4 regions of the Halomonas sp. DN3 genome follow, and region 1 is predicted to be linked to each of the others. Evidence: predicted binding sites of a transcription regulator. Region 1 holds the regulator's gene; each other region holds the start of a gene.
What was found. Region 1 encodes sigma-54, which starts transcription at its own class of promoters, with help from an activator protein. Its sites were predicted from a motif close to TGGCACNNNNNTTGCTNT; they were not measured.
Positions count from the first base shown of each region.

Region 2: the regulator sigma-54 is predicted to act here: its motif matches at 3,305-3,322, upstream of NKF27_RS11790 (urease accessory protein UreD).
Region 3: the regulator sigma-54 is predicted to act here: its motif matches at 1,893-1,910, upstream of NKF27_RS00530 (P-II family nitrogen regulator).
Region 4: the regulator sigma-54 is predicted to act here: its motif matches at 4,008-4,025, upstream of glnL (nitrogen regulation protein NR(II)).

Region 1 covers NZ_CP099965.1:1,719,366-1,724,716, reverse strand. Annotated here, with positions in the region: gene lptC (LPS export ABC transporter periplasmic protein LptC) at 1-116, shown strand, start outside; gene lptA (lipopolysaccharide transport periplasmic protein LptA) at 129-659, shown strand; gene lptB (LPS export ABC transporter ATP-binding protein) at 659-1,384, shown strand; gene NKF27_RS07625 (RNA polymerase factor sigma-54) at 1,655-3,067, shown strand; gene raiA (ribosome-associated translation inhibitor RaiA) at 3,227-3,535, shown strand; gene ptsN (PTS IIA-like nitrogen regulatory protein PtsN) at 3,541-4,026, shown strand; gene rapZ (RNase adapter RapZ) at 4,080-4,961, shown strand; gene NKF27_RS07605 (HPr family phosphocarrier protein) at 4,964-5,233, shown strand; gene NKF27_RS07600 (hypothetical protein) at 5,285-5,351, shown strand, end outside.
Region 2 covers NZ_CP099965.1:2,712,793-2,718,143, reverse strand. Annotated here, with positions in the region: gene urtB (urea ABC transporter permease subunit UrtB) at 1-292, shown strand, start outside; gene urtC (urea ABC transporter permease subunit UrtC) at 296-1,471, shown strand; gene urtD (urea ABC transporter ATP-binding protein UrtD) at 1,468-2,301, shown strand; gene NKF27_RS11800 (hypothetical protein) at 2,298-2,447, shown strand; gene urtE (urea ABC transporter ATP-binding subunit UrtE) at 2,441-3,139, shown strand; gene NKF27_RS11790 (urease accessory protein UreD) at 3,396-4,319, shown strand; gene ureA (urease subunit gamma) at 4,381-4,683, shown strand; gene NKF27_RS11780 (urease subunit beta) at 4,758-5,111, shown strand; gene ureC (urease subunit alpha) at 5,108-5,351, shown strand, end outside.
Region 3 covers NZ_CP099965.1:113,970-119,320, reverse strand. Annotated here, with positions in the region: gene NKF27_RS00540 (YifB family Mg chelatase-like AAA ATPase) at 1-1,070, opposite strand, end outside; gene NKF27_RS00535 (accessory factor UbiK family protein) at 1,190-1,564, opposite strand; gene NKF27_RS00530 (P-II family nitrogen regulator) at 1,974-2,312, shown strand; gene NKF27_RS00525 (ammonium transporter) at 2,362-3,612, shown strand; gene glnK (P-II family nitrogen regulator) at 3,802-4,140, shown strand; gene NKF27_RS00515 (DUF3820 family protein) at 4,314-4,529, opposite strand; gene NKF27_RS00510 (SDR family oxidoreductase) at 4,685-5,320, shown strand.
Region 4 covers NZ_CP099965.1:4,385,461-4,390,811, reverse strand. Annotated here, with positions in the region: gene typA (translational GTPase TypA) at 1-420, opposite strand, end outside; gene NKF27_RS19010 (glycosyltransferase family A protein) at 587-1,117, opposite strand; gene glnA (glutamate--ammonia ligase) at 1,632-3,038, shown strand; gene NKF27_RS19000 (DUF4124 domain-containing protein) at 3,190-3,843, shown strand; gene glnL (nitrogen regulation protein NR(II)) at 4,143-5,192, shown strand; gene ntrC (nitrogen regulation protein NR(I)) at 5,185-5,351, shown strand, end outside.

The DNA of each region.
Region 1 (5,351 bases):
TCCTACGCCAACCCCCTCAACAGATGCAAGGGGAGCGCTTCGACGCCTGGATCCATGACAATACCGCTCGCCTGACCGACAATGTCACCGGTCATCATCCGCCAGAGCCTCAATAAGGAGCCCCTTCCATGATGCGTCCAAGTCCCGCCCTCCTGCTTGCCCTGGCCCTTGGCCTGGCCGCCGGCGCCACCGGCAGCAGTGTCCTGGCGCTGGAGAGTGATCGCAGCGCACCGATTCAGGTGGAGGCCGACCAGCTGGATCTCGATGATCGCGCCGGTACCGCGGTCTATACCGGCGACGTGCGCATTGTGCAAGGCAGCATGATCCTCACCGGCGAACGCGTCGAGATCCAGCGCAACGACCAGGGACAACTGTCACTGGCGACCGCGACCGGCTCCCGCGCCTACCTCGAGCAGAAGCCATCCCCGGAAGAACCGGTGGTCAAGGGCTGGGGCCGCAAGGTGATCTACCACGTGGCCGAACGGCGCATGGAGCTGATCGACCAGGCTGAGCTGCACAAGGCCAATGACACCTTCGACGGTGCCTATCTGGAGTACTTCCTCGATCGCCGCGTGGTCCAGGCCCGCTCCAGCGCCCAGGGCGTCCAGGGCGAGCAGCGCATTCGCATGACCCTCGAGCCGGAAAGCCAAGGAAACTGATGAAGACTCTCCACGCTCGCCATCTGGCCAAGAGCTACAAGAAGCGTCGCGTCGTCCAGGACATCAGCCTGTCGATCGAGCAGGGCAGCATCGTCGGTCTGCTGGGCCCCAACGGGGCCGGCAAGACCACCTCCTTCTACATGATCGTCGGCCTGGTCAGAGCCGACGCCGGCAGCATCAGCATCGATGATCGGGACCTGAGCCGCGCGGCCATGCACCAGCGCGCGCTGGCCGGTATCGGCTACCTGCCTCAGGAGGCTTCGATCTTTCGCAAGCTGTCGGTGGCCGACAACATCATGGCGATCCTCGAGACCCGCAAGGACCTCGACCGCGAGGGCCGAGAAGCACGTCTCGAGCAGCTCCTCGAGGACTTCCACGTCAGCCATATTCGCGACAACCCCGGCATGAGCCTGTCCGGCGGGGAGCGGCGCCGGGTCGAGATCGCCCGCGCCCTGGCCACCGAGCCGGCCTTTATCCTGCTCGATGAACCCTTCGCCGGGGTCGACCCGATCTCGGTGGGCGAGATCAAGTCCATCATTCGTCAACTCAAGGCCCGCGATATCGGCGTCCTGATCACCGATCACAACGTGCGCGAGACCCTCGATATCTGCGATCGTGCCTACATCGTCGGCGACGGCCAGATCATCGCCGAGGGCAGCGCCGAGTCCATCCTCGCCAACCAGCGCGTCAAGGAGGTCTACCTGGGCGAGAACTTCCGCCTCTAGACCGCAGGGCCGCCCGACAGCCGCAGTCGCATCAAGCGGCCGCAACACTTGCCAGCATCAGCATCCAACCGCCGACCCCGAAAGGGTCGGCCTCACCTTGCACACAGGGCCTCCCTCGAAAGAAGCACCTCCCCCCCTACCAAGTTGTTCCACATCGACCTTTTCACTCCCTCCCATAGGTCAAAAAACACCAACTTGGCAAGATGCTTGCATGTCTGATGACTCGTCGTTAGGGTAAAGCCTTTCGACAACACTGGTGGATCCCGACCCATGGCCCTCAAGGCGTCACTGCAGCTGCGCATCGGTACCCAGCTGACCATGACCCCGCAACTGCAACAGGCGATCGGCCTGCTGCAGCTTTCGACCCTGGACCTGCGCCAGGAGGTCCAGCAGGCGCTGGAGGCCAACCCCATGCTCGAACTCGAGGACGAGTTCGGCGAACAGCAGACCAGGGAAGCCGTGGAAGATGACTGGGCGGATCAGATTCCCTCGGAACTCAGTGTGGACAGCGACTGGTCCGACACCTACCAGGACCTGGGCACCACCCCCGCCGGCAGTGGCGAGGCGCCGGATTTCGAGCGCCAGGCAAGCTCCCAGTCACTGCACAGCCACCTGAGCTGGCAACTGGCGATGCTCGACGTCAGCGACCAGGAGCGCCTGATCGCCGAGAGCCTGCTCGACGCGGTCAACGCCGACGGCTATCTCGAGCAGACACTGGATGACATTGCCCAGGGGCTCGAGCAAGACGGTCGTCGCCCCCCTCCCCTCGCCGAGGTGGAGGCGGTGCTGGTTCGGCTGCAACAGTTCGAACCGACCGGAGTGTTCGCCCGCGACCTGCGCGAGTGTTTGATGCTGCAACTGGATAGCCTGCCTCGCGATACCGTCCTGCTGCCCCAGGCCGGACGACTGGTACGTCAGTTTCTCGAGGCACTGGCCAGCGGCGACCGACGCCTGCTGAAGCGCCGACTAGGACTCGATGACGACCAACTCGACAGCGTCATCGAGCTGATCCGGAGCCTCGACCCACGTCCCGGCAGCCAGTTCGGTGACAGCGACAACGACTACGTCATTCCCGACCTGGTGGTACGCCACACCGAAGAGGGCTGGCGCGTTGAACTCAATCCGGATGCAATGCCCCGACTGCGCATCCAGCCCGACTACGCTGCTCTGATTCGGCGCGCAGACAAGAGCCAGGACAACCAGTTCCTCAAGGACCACCTGCAGGAGGCGCGCTGGCTGATCAAGAGTCTGTCCAGCCGCAACGACACCTTGCTGAAGGTCGGCCGGGAAATCATGGTGCGTCAGATCGACTTCCTCGAGCAGGGAGAAGCGGCCATGAAACCGTTGGTGTTGGCCGATATCGCAGACAAGGTGGAGATGCACGAGTCCACCATCTCCCGCGTGACCACCCAGAAGTTCGTGCACACGCCTCGCGGCGTGTTCGAGTTGAAGTATTTTTTCTCGAGCCAGGTCGGCCAGGATGGCGACGCCCATTCCAGTACCGCCATCCGCGCCATGATCAAATCGTTGATTCAAAAGGAACCTGCCCGCAAACCTCTGTCGGACAGCAAACTGGTGGAATTGCTGGCGGAAGACGGCGTCAATGTCGCCAGACGCACCGTGGCAAAGTACCGGGAAGCCATGAATATTCCGTCTTCCAGCGAGCGCAAGCGACTGCGCTGAGTCCTTGCGCTGCGGCGTCGCTAGCCTAGTTATCGGGAAAGCGCAAGCACTTGAAATTTCGCATGACATCTGCGTCTTTCTGCGTAGCGTCGAGGGGGTTTGCAGGATCGGAAAAAGGGTTACAATCAAGCCACCACCCGAAAGAGCAAGGAGCCTGTCATGCAAGTCAACATCACCGGCCACCACGTCGAATTGACCGATCCCCTGCGTGACTACGTACAAGAGAAGCTCACCCGTGTGGAGCGCCACTACGACAACATCACCAACGTCCAGGTGACCCTCTCGGTGGAAAAGGAACGCCAGCTGGCCGCCTGCACCCTTCACGCCGCCGGTGCCGACCTGCATGCCGAAGCGCAGGACGGCGACATGTATGCTGCTATCGACGCCCTTGCCGACAAGCTGGACCGCCAGCTGGTCAAGCACAAGGAAAAATCCCAAGCCCGCGCCCAAGGCGCCGGAATTCGCTGACTCTCATGACATTGGAAGCCATTCTCCCTCCCGAGCGCACATTGTTCGATGTCCCGGGAGGCAGCAAGAAGAGGGTGCTGGAGTTTTTCAGCACCTTCATTGCGCAGAACACCCCGAGCCTAGACAGCCAGGAGGTCTTCAGTCGGCTGATCGGACGTGAGCGCCTGGGCAGTACCGGCATCGGCAATGGCGTCGCCATTCCGCATGCCCGCAACCCCCACTGCAAGGCGCCCATCTCCGGCTTCCTCAAACTCGCGGAACCTGTCGACTTCGATGCCATCGATGGTGAGCCCGTCGATCTGGTGTTCGTGCTGCTGGTACCGGAAGAGGCCGACGACGCCCATCTCGCCCTGCTCGGCCAGGTCGCCGGCGTCATGAACGACGCCGACACACGTCACCGTCTGCGCCACGCCAGCTCCCAGCGCGAGCTTCACGAGCGCCTGCAGGAAGCCATCCGCCAGCAGGCGCCAGGGGACGACACTCCCTCCTGATCGCGGCCTTGCCTAGGCCATCAGCAATGGACGCCTGCCCAAGGAGACAGGACATGCAGCTCGTGATCATCAGTGGTCGCTCCGGCTCGGGAAAGTCCGTGGCCCTTCAGGCCCTGGAGGACCTGGGGTTCTACGCCATCGACAACCTTCCCGCGACCTTGCTGGGCGCCCTGGTGGACGAGCTGGAAAACGGTCATTCCCGCCGTATCGCCGTCAGCGTCGACGCCCGCAACCTGCCTGAGGCGCTGGAACGCTTCCCCGCCCAGCTGGCGTCCCTCAAGCAGAGTCCGATCGACTGCCAGGTGGTCTACCTGACCAGTGATGCGCGAATTCTGCTCGAGCGTTATTCCCACACGCGGCGCCGTCACCCCCTGACCCGTGATAGCGACATGACCCTGGCGGAGGCCATCGAGTCCGAACAGAAGGCCCTTTCGGGTATTCGAGACCTGGCCGATCTGGTCATCGACAGCTCTCGCCTGTCGGTGCACGAACTGCGTTCGCGCATCGCCGAACAGGTCGCCGATCACCGCAGCGGCCAGTTGAGCCTGACCGTGGAGTCCTTCGGCTTCAAGCGAGGCGTGCCGCCGGATGCAGACATCGTGTTCGATGCCCGCTGTCTGCCCAACCCCTACTGGGAACCATCGCTGCGTGATGCCAATGGCTGCGATCCCAGCGTCATCGACTTCCTCGAACGCTATCAGGACGTCGCCGACATGAAGCGCGACATTCTCGCCTGGGTGCGCACCTGGCTACCGCGCTATCAGCAAAGCCAGCGCAGCTACCTCACCGTGGCGGTGGGCTGCACCGGAGGACAGCATCGTTCGGTCTACCTGGCCGAGGGAATCGCCTCGGCCCTGGCCGACCAGCATCCCCGCGTCCGTCTACGCCACCGCGAACTCGGCCAGCAACGCCGACTGGACAGCGGAGGACTCTAGGCGTGGCCCGACGCACCCTGACCCTGACCAATCGTCGTGGCCTGCATGCACGCGCCGCGACACGCCTGGTCACCTGCTGCCAACCCTTTGACGCCACCGTCACCGTCCACCATGGCAGCCGCTCGGGTGACGCCGCCAACATCATGTCGCTGCTGATGCTGGCCGCCCCCTGCGGTACGGAGCTGACCCTGGAGGCCGAAGGCAAGGACGCGGACGCGGTGCTGGACGCTCTGGAGGCACTGTTCGACGCACGCTTCGACGAAGACGCCTGACGTCTTCCCTCTCCTTGTTTTGACCGCCACCCCCTGCCTGCCAAGGACGCCATGCAACTGATCCAGACCGGCAAGTACACCGAGGTCCACTACGAGCCGGACCAGGACGCCTTCATCA
Region 2 (5,351 bases), 990 kb from region 1:
GTCGGGGGTGGCTGGCCTTGCGGGGGTGGCGCTGTCACAGCTCACCAACGTCGGTCCCAACCTCGGCCAGAACTACATCATCGACTCCTTCATGGTGGTGGTGTTCGGCGGGGTCGGCAATCTGTGGGGCACCCTGGTGGCGGGGCTCTCGCTGGGGGTGATCAATCAGGTGCTGGAGCCCTGGGCCGGGGCGGTACTGGCCAAGATCCTGGTGCTGGTGTTCATCATTCTGTTCATTCAAAAGCGCCCGAGGGGACTCTTTCCCCAGAAGGGCCGCGCGGCGGAGGGCTGAGCGATGCCATCATCCCGACTATGGCTGGCTCGCCCGTTCGGCGAGCGGTCGACTCTGATCTTCCTGGCGGTGCTCGGTGCCACCATGGCGCTGGTGGTGGCGGCAAATCTGCTGCTGGCGCCGGAGCATCCGTTACACGTCTCCACTTATACCGTTACCTTGCTGGGCAAGTACCTGTGCTATGCGCTGCTGGCGGTGGCGGTGGATCTGGTCTGGGGTTACCTGGGGATTCTCAGCCTGGGCCACGGCGCCTTCTTCGCCCTCGGCGGCTACGCCATGGGCATGTACCTGATGCGCCAGATCGGCGACCGCGGTGTCTACGGCGATCCACTGCTGCCGGACTTCATGGTGTTCCTCGACTGGGACAGCCTGCCCTGGTACTGGCTTGGCTTCGACATGGCCGGTTTTGCCTTTGTGATGGTGCTGCTGGCGCCGGGCCTGCTGGCGCTGGTGTTCGGCTTCCTGGCGTTCCGTTCGCGGGTCACCGGGGTCTATCTGTCGATCATCACCCAGGCGCTGACCTTTGCGCTGATGCTGGCGTTCTTCCGCAACGAGATGGGCTTTGGCGGCAACAACGGCCTGACCGACTTCAAGGAACTGCTGGGCTTCGACCTGTCCGCCGACGCCACTCGACTGGGGCTATTTATCGCATCCGGCGTGGCGCTGGCGCTGGGTTTCCTGCTGTGCCGTGCCATCGTGGTCAGCAAGCTTGGGCGGGTCTGCGTGGCGGTGCGCGACGCCGAGTCCCGCACCCGCTTTCTCGGCTACCGGGTGGAGCGCTATCAGCTCTTCGTGTTCGTCGTCTCGGCCATGCTGGCCGGGGTCGCAGGCGCCCTCTATGTGCCCCAGGTGGGCATCATCAACCCCAGCGAGTTCTCGCCGCTGTTCTCCATCGAGGTGGTGGTGTGGGTGGCGCTGGGTGGCCGTGCCACCCTCTATGGCGCGGTGATCGGTGCGCTGGCGGTGAACTACGCCAAGAGCGTGTTTACCGGGGTGATGCCGGAGGCCTGGCTGTTCGCGCTCGGTGCGCTGTTCGTGCTGGTGACAGTGCTGCTGCCTCAGGGCATCGCCGGGCTTTTGTCACGCTCTCGCCAGCAAGGCAGCGACGATGACAGCGACACGCCAGCCGACACGCCAACCGACACGCTAGATGCAACCCCCAGGGAGGCCACCTCATGAGCTTTCTTCAGAGCCTGGCCGATCGCGATCGGGTCTTCGACTTCCTGGTCCCGGAACAATCGCCGGTCGACGTACGCCACGGCCCGATCCTCTATCTCGAGGACGTGTCGGTGAGCTTCGACGGCTTCAAGGCCATCAATGATCTCAACCTGACCATCGACGACGGCGAACTGCGCTGCATCATTGGCCCCAACGGGGCCGGCAAGACCACCATGATGGACATCATCACCGGCAAGACGCGCCCGGATCAGGGCAGCGTGTGGTTCGGCAGCCGCCACAACCTGTTGACCAAGAACGAGCCGGAGATCGCCCGGCTCGGCATCGGGCGCAAGTTCCAGAAGCCCACGGTGTTCGAGGCGCTGACGGTGTTCGAGAACCTCGAGCTGGCGATGGCCATGGACAAGAGTCTGTGGCCGACGCTCAAGGCGCGCATGACCGGGGAGGTGCTGGCGCGAATCGAGGAGGTGCTCGAGACGGTGGGTCTGGCGTCGCTCAGTCGCCGCCAGGCGGGCATCCTGTCCCACGGACAGAAGCAGTGGCTCGAGATCGGCATGCTGTTGATGCAGCGCCCTCGACTGTTGCTGGTCGACGAGCCGGTGGCGGGGATGACCGAGCAGGAGATGGAGCGTACCGCAGAGCTGTTATTGAGCCTCGCCGGCAAGCACTCGGTGGTGGTGGTGGAGCACGACATGGGCTTTGTGCGTTCGATCGCGCGCACGGTGACGGTGCTGCATCAGGGCTCGGTGCTGGCCGAGGGCAGTATGGACAAGGTGGCAAGCGACCCCAGGGTGATCGAGGTCTACCTGGGTGGCGACGAGGAGGCGGCATGATCGGACTGGAGCGGGTACCTCAGCAGTCTTCGGTAAGAGCGCTGTACTGGGCGGACGGCGCATCCCGCGGCAGGCTGGCCACGCTGTGGGCGAAGGTCTGCGGCCGGTGGGTGCAGGAGATGGGCAAGGAGGTGGATCGATGCTGAGCATTCGCGGGCTCAATCAGTTCTATGGCGAGAGCCATACTCTGTGGGATCTCGATCTCGACGTGCCCAGGGCGGCCTGTACCTGTGTGCTGGGTCGCAATGGCGTCGGCAAGACCACCCTGATGAAGGCGATCATGGGCGAGGTGCCGATCACCGGCGGTGAGCTTCGCTACGCCGACGGTGTCGCGCTGGAAAGCCGTCGCCTCGAGGATCGCTCACGCCTGGGCGTGGGCTATGTGCCCCAGGGACGCCAGATCTTTCCGCTGATGACGGTGGAGGAGAATCTGCGCACTGGCCTTGCCGCCCGTGGCGATGGCCTGCGCCAGGTGCCCGAACGGATCTATGAGCTGTTCCCGGTGCTCAAGGAGATGCGCCATCGGCGTGGCGGCGATCTGTCCGGCGGTCAGCAGCAGCAGCTGGCGATCGGGCGCGCCCTGGTGATCGAGCCGAAGCTGTTGATCCTCGACGAGCCGGGGGAGGGCATCCAGCCCAATATCGTCGCCCAGATCGGCGAAGTCATCCGTCGGTTGATCGCCGATGATGGGCTGACCGTGCTGCTGGTGGAGCAGAAACTGCCCTTTGCCCGACGCTTCGCCGACCACTTCGCCATCCTCGATCGCGGGCGGAGAGTCGCCGTCGGTGATATCGGTGAGCTCGACGACGCCGTGGTGAAGCGCTACCTGACCGTCTGAGCGGTAGCGCGTCAATCAGGGTGAATCGCTGCACATCAATGGTGCGCAATCGTAAGGTTGCGCACTTTTTTTGTGCGCGACCAAAGGCGTGCTTTTCTCTGGTGCAATCCTTGGTTGTTCTATAAGAAATTGAAAAATAAGTAGAAAAATAGAGATTCGGGAAGCTGGTACGGGGCTTGCACCTTGATTGGGCAATGGTGGTGGCCTTTTTTACTTTCGCTTGCCACGCCGACTCGACGGACCGCCCGGGAGAGCCATGAGCGCGCAGACAACACAGGATTCGACCGATCGGCACGGCCATCGTTTCGACGCAGGACGGCGCTGGGAGGCCAGCCTCGATCTCGGCTTTCGCCATGATGGCCAGGCCACTCGCCTCTATCGGGTGGATCATCGCGGCCCCCTGCGGGTGCAGCGTCCCTTCTATCCCGAAGGCCGCGACGGCACCTGCCACGTCTATCTGCTGCATCCCCCGGGGGGCCTGGTCAGCGGCGATATCCTGGATATCCAGGCGCGGGTGGGCGCGGGCGCGCGGGCACTGCTGACCACACCGGCGGCCAACAAGCTGTATCGGGCCGACCGCAACGCCGTGGCCTGGTCCCAGCGCACTCGTCTGGTGGTCGAGGAGAGCGGGCTGCTCGAGTGGTTGCCCCAGGAAACCATCGCCTTCGACGGCTCGCGAGGGGTGCAGGCCACCGAGATCGAGCTTTCCGGCAGCGCCCGCTGCCTGGGCTGGGAGGTGCTGGCGCTGGGGCGGCCGGCCAGTGACCTGCCGTTTGCCAGTGGCCACCTCGAGCAGCGCTTCCGGCTGTCCCGGGACGGACGACCGCTGTGGATCGAGCGCCAGCCCCTCGACCCTGACCATCGTCGTTTTCACGGCGCCTGGGGGCAGCGAGGGTGCAGCGTCCAGGCAACCCTGTGGGCGGTCGGGCTCGAAGACGAGTCCGCGGCGATCGAACGTCTGCGCCAAGGGTTGGGGCAGGGAGGGAGTGACCTTGCCGGCAGTCCCGGCGCTGGTGAAGCCGAGCGCTGGGCCGTCACTGTGCGTGATGGCGTCCTGCTGCTGCGCTACCTCGGTCACTCGCGGCGCGAGGCCTGGTCGCTGTGCGAGGCGGCCTGGACCTTGCTGCGTCCGATGCTGATGGATCGCGAGGCCTGTGTGCCACGCATCTGGTTTACCTGAATGCCATGCCGGGCGGGCCAGGTGACCCCTGGCCACCCTGACCAACATCGAGGATGAAAGGATGGAGCTGACACCGCGTGACAAGGACAAGCTCTTGCTGTTTACCGCTGGCCTGGTGGCCGAGCGGCGACGCGCCAAGGGGCTCAAGCTGAACTATCCCGAGGCGGTGGCCTTGATCAGCTGCGAGATCATGGAGGGTGCCCGGGAAGGCCTGAGTGTGGCCGAGATGATGAGCCGAGGGCGCCAGATACTGGGGCGTGACGAGGTAATGGAAGGGGTGGCGGAAATGGTCGACGAGGTGCAGGTCGAGGCCACCTTTCCTGACGGCACCAAGCTGGTAACGGTGCACAACCCGATCTCGTGACGCTGCCAGGCCCCGGCTTGATCCGGGGACGACGCGACAGGCTCATACGCTGATACCAATAGGGAGGGCGCGGGATGATCCCCGGAGAATACCAACTGAAGGACGGTGACATCGCCCTGTGCGAGGGTCGCGACAGGGTCACGCTGGAGGTGGCCAATCGCGGAGATCGACCGATTCAGGTCGGATCCCACTATCACTTCGCCGAGACCAACCCGGCACTGGCGTTCGATCGCGACAGGGCGCGGGGCTTTCGTCTGGACGTGGCCGCCGGCAGCGCGGTGCGCTTCGAGCCGGGGCAGAGCCGTGAGGTCACCCTGGTGAGCTTCGCCGGGCGTCGTCATATCTACGGCTTTCGAGGTGAAGTCATGGGCGCGCTGGACGATGCCGGTGCACCCAGCGGCGACAGCGGCCAGGAGGACGCCCGATGAAGATTAGCCGTCAGGCTTATGCCGACATCTATGGCCCCACCGTCGGCGACCGGGTGCGCCTGGGAGACACCGAGCTGTGGATCGAGGTAGAAAAGGACGCCACCCACTACGGCGACGAGGTCAAGTTCGGTGGTGGCAAGGTCATTCGTGACGGTATGGGGCAGAGCCAGCGTCTCGACCAGACGGTGATGGACACCGTCATCACCAATGCCCTGATCCTTGACTGGTGGGGCATCGTCA
Region 3 (5,351 bases), 1.6 Mb from region 1:
TGACGCGGATCACCCAGATGGCCGCAGGGGCAAGGATTCATTGCTGCAACGAGTTGAAAACGAGCAGGAAATCGCCGCTCGTGGCTGGCCCTGGCGATATGGATCTCGCCGCTTTCCAGCGGCTCGCGCAATACCTCCAGCACCTGGCGACTGAACTCCGGCAACTCGTCGAGAAACAGCACGCCGCGATGGGCCAGCGAGATCTCGCCGGGCCGCGGACGCGAGCCGCCACCGACCAGCGAGACCGCGCTGGCGGTGTGGTGGGGCGAGCGAAACGGACGACGGCCAAAGCCATCGGACAGGGGAAGCGCGCACACCGAGCGAATCGCCGCTACCTCCAGCGCCTCGTCATCGCCAAGCGGTGGCAAGAGCCCGGGCAGTCGGCTGGCCAGCAACGTCTTGCCGGTGCCGGGCGGCCCGGCAAACAGCAGGTTGTGCCCACCCGCCGCCGCCACCTCCAGCGCTCGCCGGGCCTGATACTGGCCACGCACATCGCACAGATCCAGCGCCGCAGGCCCGTCTTGCGGCGGTGCGGCGGGTAGGTGAGCAGCGAGGGGAATGCGCCCGACCAGGTGGGCGACGACGTCGAGCAGGTGTGCCGCCGGCAGCACCTCCAGGCCGTTGACCAAGGCCGCCTCATCGGCGTTGGCCTCGGGCAGAATCAGGCGCCGCCCGGCCTGACGGGTGGCCATGGCGAAGGGCAGCATGCCGGTTACTGGCCGCAACCGACCATCGAGGGCCAGTTCGCCGGCGCACTCGACACCCTCCAGTGCGGCGGCGGGCAACTGACCGGAAGCCACCAGCAGACCCAGCGCGATGGGCAAATCGAAGCGTCCACCCTCCTTGGGCAGATCGGCGGGAGCAAGATTCAGGGTAATACGGCGTAACGGGTAGTCGAGGCCGCAGGTGGCGAGGGCGCTGCGCACCCGTTCGCGGCTTTCGCGCACTGCGGTCTCGGGCAGGCCGACCAGGGTCATGCCCGGCAGGCCGTTGGCCAGGTGTACCTCGACCTGCACCTCGGGGGCGTCCAGCCCCAGTCCCGCACGGGTGGCAATGATGGCAAGCGTCATGGGCTCCCTGCCTGACGGAAGGCTCATGACCAGTAGAGCACGCCGACCTCACCGGCGCCGCATGCCGGCCCCCCGCCAGGGCGGGCCGGCATATCTTGTGACGTTCTGCGTCCGAAGCCTCAGGCGGAGGGCTTGTCGGCTGAACCGCTCGATGCCTCGTCCTGCTTGCCCTGTTCCGGCGGCACCGGCACCTCGGCAGCTTCCTCGGCCACGGCTGGCGCCGCGGTCGTTTCGCCAGCGGGCGCTGCACGTTCCTCGACCAGGCTCTCCAGCGCCGCTACCTGCTTTTCCAGCGCCTCGACCCGGGAGCGGGTGCGCTGCAACACGTCCATGAGGATGTCGAAATCCTCGCGTGACACCAGTTCGAGACGATCGAAGGCGCCACGCACCACCTGCTGGACCCCCTTCTGGATGTCTTCCGGGGCCTGGGAGGCGCCCTGCAAGCGCTCGCCGATCTGCTGTGCCAAACGGCTGATGCGATCCTGACTGACCATGATGGCTCTCCTTGAAACGTCGATGGGAACTCCGTTGCCGACAGGATACGCAAGCCGGGCGCCCAACGCATGCTTCGTGGCCCTTGCCCATTGGCGCCCGGCGCATTGGCGACTCCCTGATACCAACAGGCTACCCGGCACGCGGCTCAGCACGCGACCCATTGCTCCACCCAGCACAACATGCTCGCCAATGACGCACCACTAATACGCGCCAGCACCAAAACAGTGCATTAACTTTGATGCAGTGCCGCAAACTCGCGGGTGTTTTTCGTCTCTCGCCTTCCAAAACAACCACAAGCCATTGTAAACAAAGCTTTTGCCAAATTTATGGCACGTATATCGCTATGCATAGATATCCATGCACCGAGCGGAAACAAGCCGCCACCTTATGCACGTAGGGAGCCATGCCATGAAACTGATCACCGCCATCATCAAGCCCTTCAAGCTGGACGACGTCCGCGAGGCGCTGGCCGACAACGGCGTCCAGGGCATCACCGTGACCGAGGTCAAGGGCTTCGGCCGCCAGAAGGGCCACACCGAGCTATACCGCGGCGCCGAGTATGTCGTCGACTTTCTGCCCAAGGTGAAGGTCGAGGTTGCGATCGACGAGGCCCGACTGGACAGCGTGCTGGAAGCCATCTGCAACGCGGCCAACAGCGGCAAGATCGGTGACGGCAAGGTGTTCGTCACGCCGCTGGAAGACGTCATCCGCATTCGCACCGGCGAGCGCGGCTCCGACGCGGTCTGATCCCCGTCCCCTGACCCGACTTCCGATAAAAATATAGCGAGACACTTCCATGGTCGATATCAGTGAACTCAGCTACGCGCTGGACACCTTCTACTTCCTTATCTGCGGCGCCCTGGTCATGTGGATGGCCGCCGGTTTTGCCATGCTCGAGGCCGGCCTGGTCCGGGCCAAGAACACCGCCGAGATTCTGACCAAGAACATCGTGCTGTTCGCGGTCGCCTGCACCATGTATCTGCTGGTGGGCTACGCCCTGATGTACTCCTCCGACGCCGGCGGCTTCATCCCCAACCTCGGCTTCTTGATCGGCGCGGAAAACAGCGTCGATGCGGTGCTGGCAGGTGGTGAAGACGCACCCTACTACTCGGCCCGCGCCGACTTCTTCTTCCAGGTCGTGTTCGTGGCCACCGCCATGTCGATCGTCTCCGGCGCTGTCGCCGAGCGCATGAAGCTGTGGGCCTTCCTGGCCTTCGCCGTGGTCATGACCGCCGTGATCTATCCGGTCTCCGGCTACTGGACCTGGGGCGGCGGCTGGTTGTCCGAAGCAGGCTTCTCCGACTACGCAGGTTCCGGCATTGTCCACATGGCGGGTGCCGCTGCAGCCCTGGCCGGTGTGCTGGTGCTCGGTCCGCGCAAGGGCAAGTACGGCAAGAACGGCGCCATCTACGCCATCCCCGGTGCCAACATGCCGCTGGCGACCCTGGGTACCTTCGTCCTGTGGCTGGGCTGGTTCGGCTTCAATGGCGGCTCCGAGCTCAAGCTCTCCGACGTGTCTTCCGCCAACAACATGGCCCAGGTGCTGGTGAACACCAACGCTGCCGCCGCCGGGGGTGTCATCGCCGCGCTGATCCTGGCCAAGATCTGGTTTCGCAAGGCTGACCTGACCATGGCCCTGAACGGCGCCATCGCTGGCCTGGTCTCCATCACCGCCGACCCGCTGTCCTCCACGGCCCTCGGCGCCACCCTGATCGGTGCAGTCGGCGGTGTCCTGGTGGTGGTCGCCATCGTGGTCCTCGACAAGCTGCGCCTGGACGATCCGGTCGGTGCCATCTCCGCCCACGGTGTGGCCGGTATCTGGGGTGTCCTGGCGGTCCCGCTGAACAACGCCGACGCCACCTTCGGCGCCCAGATGCTCGGCATCATCGGCATCTTCGCCTGGGTCTTCATCGCTAGCCTGGTCGTGTGGCTGATCATCAAGGCAATCATGGGTGTGCGTGTCAGCGAAGAAGAAGAATACGAAGGCGTCGACCTGGCCGAATGCGGTCTTGAAGCCTACCCCGAGTTTAACGTCGTCAAGAAGTAAGCTAGAGCTTACCGCGACACCAGTGAGCTGGCGTGCTCCTCCTGGCCCCTTCGGGGGCCTTTTTTATTGCTGTTCGCCAGGGGTATGCTTTGTCACACTAGTCAGGACAGGCGCAACGGCGCGCCGCCAACGGGTTGGCGCCAGGCACGACCGACGCCGCCCCCACACGGACAGGATGAGGAACCCGCCATGAAACTGGTGACCGCGATTATCAAGCCATTCAAGCTCGACGACGTCCGCGAGTCGCTCTCCGAGATCGGTGTTCAGGGCATCACCGTCACTGAAGTGAAGGGCTTTGGCCGTCAGAAGGGCCACACCGAGCTGTACCGGGGAGCCGAGTACGTGGTCGACTTTCTGCCCAAGGTGAAGCTTGAGGTGGCGGTCGACGACGGTATGACCGAGCAGGTCATCGAAGCCATCGTCCAGGTCGCCAACACCGGCAAGATCGGTGATGGCAAGATCTTCGTCACTCCCCTTGAACAAGTTATTCGTATCCGTACCGGCGAGACCGACAAGGACGCTGTCTGACCGACGATGGCAGCTGTCTTCAGCCACCCCCCTCGAGCAAGTCATTCGTATCCGTACCGGCGAGACCGACAAGGATGCTGTCTGACCTCGACCGACAAGGACGCGGTTTAAGCTAGACCGACAAGGGTGCGGTCTGACGACGGCGACCGGTTCTCCCCGCCAGGTGGCGCCGCTCAGCCGCGGCGTCGCAACGGCTCCAGCAGGTCGCTCAGGCCGTTGTGGTCGATCTCGTGCATCAGCGCCAGCAGGCGTCCGATCTCTCCGGGGGGAAACCCGACCCGGGCAAACCACGCCAGGTAAGGCCCGGGCAGATCGGCGATCAAGGTACCTTGATGCTTGCCGAAAGGCATCGGCAAGGTAACCAGGCGTTCCAGGTCCTGAGGATTCATCGCTGCTCCTGAGCGGGTGGGTGAGGGAAAGACGCACAGGGTACTGGCCTGCGGGCGGCGTCGCCATCGATTCGCCTCCCCATTGAAAGTCTCCCCGTTGAAAGTCTTCCCCATCGACGCCATGGTTATTTCCAGGTATCGACAAGGAGGCCGACATGACCACACTCGTGATAGGTGCCAACGGCCAGATCGGCCGCCAGGTCTGCGCCATCGCCCACCGCCAGGGACATCCGATTCGCGCCATGATCCGTAGCGCCGAGCAACGCGACTGGTTCGAGCAACAAGGTATCGAGACGGTCGTCGCCGACCTGGAGGACGACTTCGCCTCCGCCTTCGAAGGTTGCGATCAGGTGCTGTTCACCGCCGGCTCCGGCCCGAACACCGGGCCCGACAAGACACTGTTGATCGACCTCTACGCCGCTACGCGGGTGGCGGACGAGGCCAGCCGCCAGGGGCTGGATCGCATGCTGATGGTCAGCGCCATGCGCGCCGAGCAGCCGCTGCAGGCGCCGGAGAAGCTCAGGCCCTACATGGCCGCCAAGTTCGCTGCCGATGCCTACCTGCGCAGCAGCAAGGTGGACCACGTCATCGTCAAGCCAGGCCGGCTCACCGACGACGACGCCACCGGCCGCGTAGCCACGTCGCTGGACGAGACCGGGGGCAACAACCAGATATCCCGAGCCAACGTGGCCCAGGCCCTGGTCTATCTATTGGGGCAACGAAAGATCCGTAATCACGAGACGGTACTCCTGGACGGCGAACGCGAGATCGCCGAGGCTCTCGGCGACTGACCACCGCCACACCGGCCAGGCGATTCAATCC
Region 4 (5,351 bases), 2.2 Mb from region 1:
TGCGCCGGGGCGATCGATCTTGTTGACCACCACGATCGGCTTGAGGCCCTGATCGAAGGCCTTCTGGGTGACGAAGCGGGTCTGCGGCATGGGGCCGTCGACGGCGTCGACCAGCAGCAGTACCGAGTCCACCATCGACATCACGCGCTCGACCTCGCCGCCGAAGTCGGCGTGTCCAGGGGTGTCGACGATGTTGATGTGGTAGTCCTGTCCCTCGGGGGAGTTCCAGCGGATCGCCGTGTTCTTCGCCAGGATGGTGATACCGCGTTCCTTCTCCTGGTCATTGGAGTCCATGATGCGCTCCTGACCCTCGGCCTTGCGGTCCAGAGTGCCAGACTGACTCAACAGCTTGTCGACCAGGGTGGTTTTGCCGTGGTCGACGTGAGCGATGATGGCGATGTTGCGAAGATTCTCGATCACGACGGGATCCTGCTGGAAAAAGTGGGGCAGCATTATAGGGCCTGGGCGATGACAACGACCAGCCTTGTTGGCGCCAATCTCGGCATCGATCCTCAAGATGCTGAACTATCAAGCACCTGCGAGGCGAAAAAAGTAGGCGAAATCGGCAGAAAGGGCGATCTGACGCTCAGGCGCGCTGTACGACCATCTTGGCGCGACAGGCCTTGAGGCGAGTGGCGAGGTCCTCCACCGCGCTCAGGTCCAGCGACGGGTCGAAGCCTCCCAGTCGATCGAACCAGGTGCGTTCGACGCCCAGGGCTCGGGTCGGAGTCCGTCGCAGCAGGCTGAACAGCGACAGCGGACAGGGACGCGCGGGACGCACCACCGGGCGAGAATCATCGCAGGCGGCTGCCATCATTCGCTCGACCCAGTGGGTATCCAGGGGGCCGAGGCAGAAGCCGAGCATGTGTCCATTGCTGTGGGAGGCGGCCAGGTTGAGGCGACGCCCCATGGGGGCGGGCCGACTACGCACCTGACGATAGCCGACGGTGTTCTGTTCGCCCAGTTCGCCCAGTAGAGGTGGCGCCATATCGCCATCGTCGATGACGAGGATCTCGCCGCTTCCCTGGAAGAGGGCGACCTGCTGGCGTGCTTCCGCGAGCCGGCGAGGCAATTCCTTGCCGGTAAGGCGGGCATCAATGATCAAGCTGATTTTCACGACGACACTCCGAGGAGGGTGACGCCGGCCGGCAGGGGAGGCGGTCGGAGTCGAACGTAATAAAGTGTATCTTTGCGTTGCGAAAGGTTCCAGCGCCCACTGACACCTCGCGATCGCCCCGGCAGAGTTTATAGCTCCTGTCACAAAGTTCCAAAGTGGTGCGTTTCTGTATTTATTGCACTTTTGTGGTGCATTAAGTGGCGTCTGCTAAAGTCTGCATCCCTTTGTGCCCTAAGCTGGCGCAACCGAAGCGGTTTGATAAATAACCTATGAAACAATGTGTTGGAGTTTTTCTGGTCGATGCTGGTGCAATGCTGGCACGCAATCTGCATTGTGGTTGGCAGTGTCATCGTGTCGCGCACGTTGCCATGGGCAGTGTCCCGGGAGCGTGCTACAAAGGATCCCGGTACCCCTTTTGTTCCCTGGATCATCCCCCGTTTCAAACCGGTGACATGGGATTGGCGCCGTTGCGCAACGCTCGAGTCACGAGACAAGTTCCACTCTGGAGGACCACATGTCAGACAAGACCCTCGCCCTGATCAACGAACATGATGTGAAGTGGGTTGACCTGCGCTTCACCGATACCCGCGGCAAAGAGCAGCACGTCACCATTCCGGCCGCTGAGGTCGACGAAGAGTTCTTCGAGAATGGCCAGATGTTCGATGGCTCCTCCATCAACGGCTGGAAGGGCATCAACGAGTCCGACATGATCCTGCGTCCGGAGGACGGCACCGGCTTCCTCGACCCCTTCACCGAAGACGCCACCCTGATCCTGCGCTGCGACATCATCGAGCCGGCCACCATGCAGGGCTACGAGCGTGATCCGCGCTCCATCGCCAAGCGCGCCGAGGCCTACCTGCAGTCCTCTGGCCTGGGCGACACCGCCTTCTTCGGCCCCGAGCCCGAGTTCTTCATCTTCGACGAGGTGCACTGGAAGGCCGATATCGAAGGCGCCATGTACAAGATCAGCTCCGAAGAGGGTGCCTGGTCCACCGACCGCGCCGTCGAAGGTGGCAACCTGGGTCACCGTCCGCGGGTCAAGGGCGGCTACTTCCCGGTTCCGCCGGTGGACAGCTTCCATGACATGCGCGGTGCCATGTGCAACACCCTCGAGGCCATCGGCCAGAAGGTCGAGGTGCACCACCACGAGGTGTCCAACGCCGGCCAGAACGAGATCGGTGTTGCCTTCAACACCCTGGTCAAGAAGGCCGACGAAGTTCAAGAAATGAAGTACGTGATCCACAATGTGGCTCACGCCTACGGCAAGACCGCCACCTTCATGCCCAAGCCGCTGGTCGGCGACAACGGTAGCGGCATGCACGTCCACCAGTCGTTCTGGAAGGACGGTCAGAACCAGTTTGCCGGTGACGAGTACGCGGGTCTGTCCGAAATGGCGCTGTACTACATCGGCGGCATCATCAAGCACGCCCGCGCCCTGAACGCCTTCACCAACGCTTCTACCAACTCCTACAAGCGTCTGGTGCCGGGCTTCGAAGCGCCGGTCATGCTGGCCTACAGCGCCCGCAACCGTTCTGCGTCCATCCGTATCCCGTACACCGCAAGCCCGAAGGGCAAGCGTGTCGAGGCGCGTTTCCCCGACCCGACCGCCAACCCCTACCTGTGCTTCGCGGCGATGCTGATGGCCGGCATCGACGGCATCAAGAACAAGATTCATCCTGGCGACGCCATGGACAAGAACCTCTATGACCTGCCGCCGGAAGAAGGCAAGGCCATCCCGACCGTGGCCGAGAGCCTCGACCAGGCGCTGGCAGCCCTCGACGAGGGTCGCAGCTTCCTGACCGAAGGCGGCGTCTTCACCGATGACATGATCGATGCCTACATCGAGCTGAAGAACGAGGACGTCGAGCGTCTGCGCATGACGACCCACCCGATCGAGTTCGACATGTACTACAGCTGCTGATCGGCACAGCGCCTCGTGCGTTCCGTCGGCCCCGCGATCATCGCGGGGCCGATTTTTTTGCGCGGGCCTTGCGCCTGGGCAAGGGATCCCCTTGGCGCGGGTCGTGGCGGCCGTCATCCTCTTCAGGGGACGGTCGCTGAAGGCAATCACGATGATGCAGGGATGGACGGGCAGGGCAGGCCGGGTGTCGGGCGAGGGCGAAACTGCGCCGCTGATACGGTTGTTGCTGGTGGCGATTGCCTTGCTGGTATCGTCCGGGCTGGCATTGATCGTGGCCGAGGCGGTGCCCGCGAGTACGATCTATCGCAGCGTCGGTGCCGACGGCGTCGTGCGCTACAGCGACACGCCCTCGGCCGGCGCCCGTGAACTGGATCCGCCGCCGTTGTCCAGCGCCCCCGCGCTGGATGTGGCATCGCCCTCCAGGCCTGCGGCGCCTTCCGTTCCAGGTCCAGATGGCGACGCCGATGTCTTCCAGCCCCACGATGTCCTGGCCATCGCCTCCCCGGCGGATGACAGCGTGTTGCCCACTGGAGTCGGGGGACGGCTCAAGGTGCTGGCCGCAATCAGTCCCCCGCCGGCAACGGGGGACCGTCTCGGCTTGGAGGTCGACGGCGTGCTGGCCACCAGCGTCAGCGGCAGCGGTCCTCTGTGGCTCACCAATCTGGAGCGTGGTGAGCATCGCCTGGGACTGGTGGTGCTGGCCCCGTCGGGAGAGGTGCGTCAACGCAGTGCCGACATCGTCATCCATGTGCAGCGTGCCAGCCGCCTGCTTCCCGCCAACCCCCTTCGTCCTGCGCCGCCCTAGTCCGCGATCTCCGGGCCTTGTGCGGACAATGATCCAGACGAGACTGCCCTGCACCAGGTTGGTGCACTAAAATGGTGCGCAAGTGCGCCGGCGGTGACCCGCTTCCTCGACACGAGCACCGTGCTGGCGCTTGCGCGGCGGGAGTGTGCCACAGGCACCAAGGCTGGCCCGCTTCTTGCTTTGAATGTTGTTGTCTGACGCCTGCTCGAGGCCGAGACCTGAACCGCCATCATGGAATGCCGGCTTGGCTTCGTGGCGGCCTCTATCGAGCGGGCGCTTCGCCCCATCAGGATGGACCCATGACGCCTGGCATCATCGAACACCTCACAACTGCGGTCATGCTGCTCGACGGTGAGCTGCGACCGACCTGGATGAACCCGGCGGCCGAGACCCTGCTGGCGGTCAGCGCCAGTCGGGTTGCCGGCGTGGCGCTGACAGACTGGCTCAGCGGCGAGGATGATATCGCCGAGGTGCTGATACGTGCCCGGGATGGACAGCATCCCTATACCCAGCGGGAGGCGCGGCTGGTCCTCGCCGGCGGAGAGCCGCTGACGGTGGACTACACCGTGACGCCGCTGTCGCCCGACGAGCTGCTGCTGGAGATGGAGCCGCGGGATCGGCTGTTGCGAATTTCCCGCGAGGAAGCGCTGCAGTCGCGCCAGGAAACCATGAAGGTGCTGGCGCGGGGATTGGCTCACGAGGTCAAGAACCCCCTGGGGGGTATTCGTGGCGCGGCGCAACTGCTCGAGCGTGACCTGGAGCAGACGCCGGCGCTCAAGGAGTACACCCGGATCATCATCGAAGAGGTGGATCGACTCCGGGATCTGGTCGATTCCATGCTCGGGCCGAACCGGGTGAGTCGACGAGAGCCACTGAACATCCACCGGGTACTGGAACGTGTGCGCGCGCTGCTATTGGTCGAGCAGCCGAAAGTCAGCATCGAGCGCGACTATGATCCCAGCCTGCCGGAGCTGACCGGCGACGAAGCCCAGTTGATTCAGGCGGTGCTCAATGTGGCCCGCAACGCCGTCCAGGCGCTGGTCGAGTCCGAGACACCGAACCCGGTGATGACCCTGAGGACCCGCGCGCGCCGCCAGTTCACCCTGGGCGCCCAGCGCCATCGTCTGGTCTGCGACGTCAGCGTGATCGACAACGGCCCGGGCGTCCCCGAGACGCTACGCGAGACCCTGTTCTATCCGATGGTGTCCGGTCGTGCCGAGGGCAGTGGCCTGGGGCTGTCGATCGCCCAGTCGGTGTTGCACCAGCACGAAGGGCTGATCGAATGCGAGTCCGAGCCCGGACGTACCGAATTCCGTCTGTTGATTCCCCTGGAGATGAGTCATGACTGATACCGCTCGTGTAATGATCGTCGACGACGACCGGGCCATACGCTGGGTGCTCGAGCGCGCCCTGGCGCAGCCGGACCTTGAGGTCGAGGCGGTCGAGCGGGCCGACGGTATCCTCGATCGACTGCTGGCCGAGCCGCCCGACGTGCTGGTCACCGATAT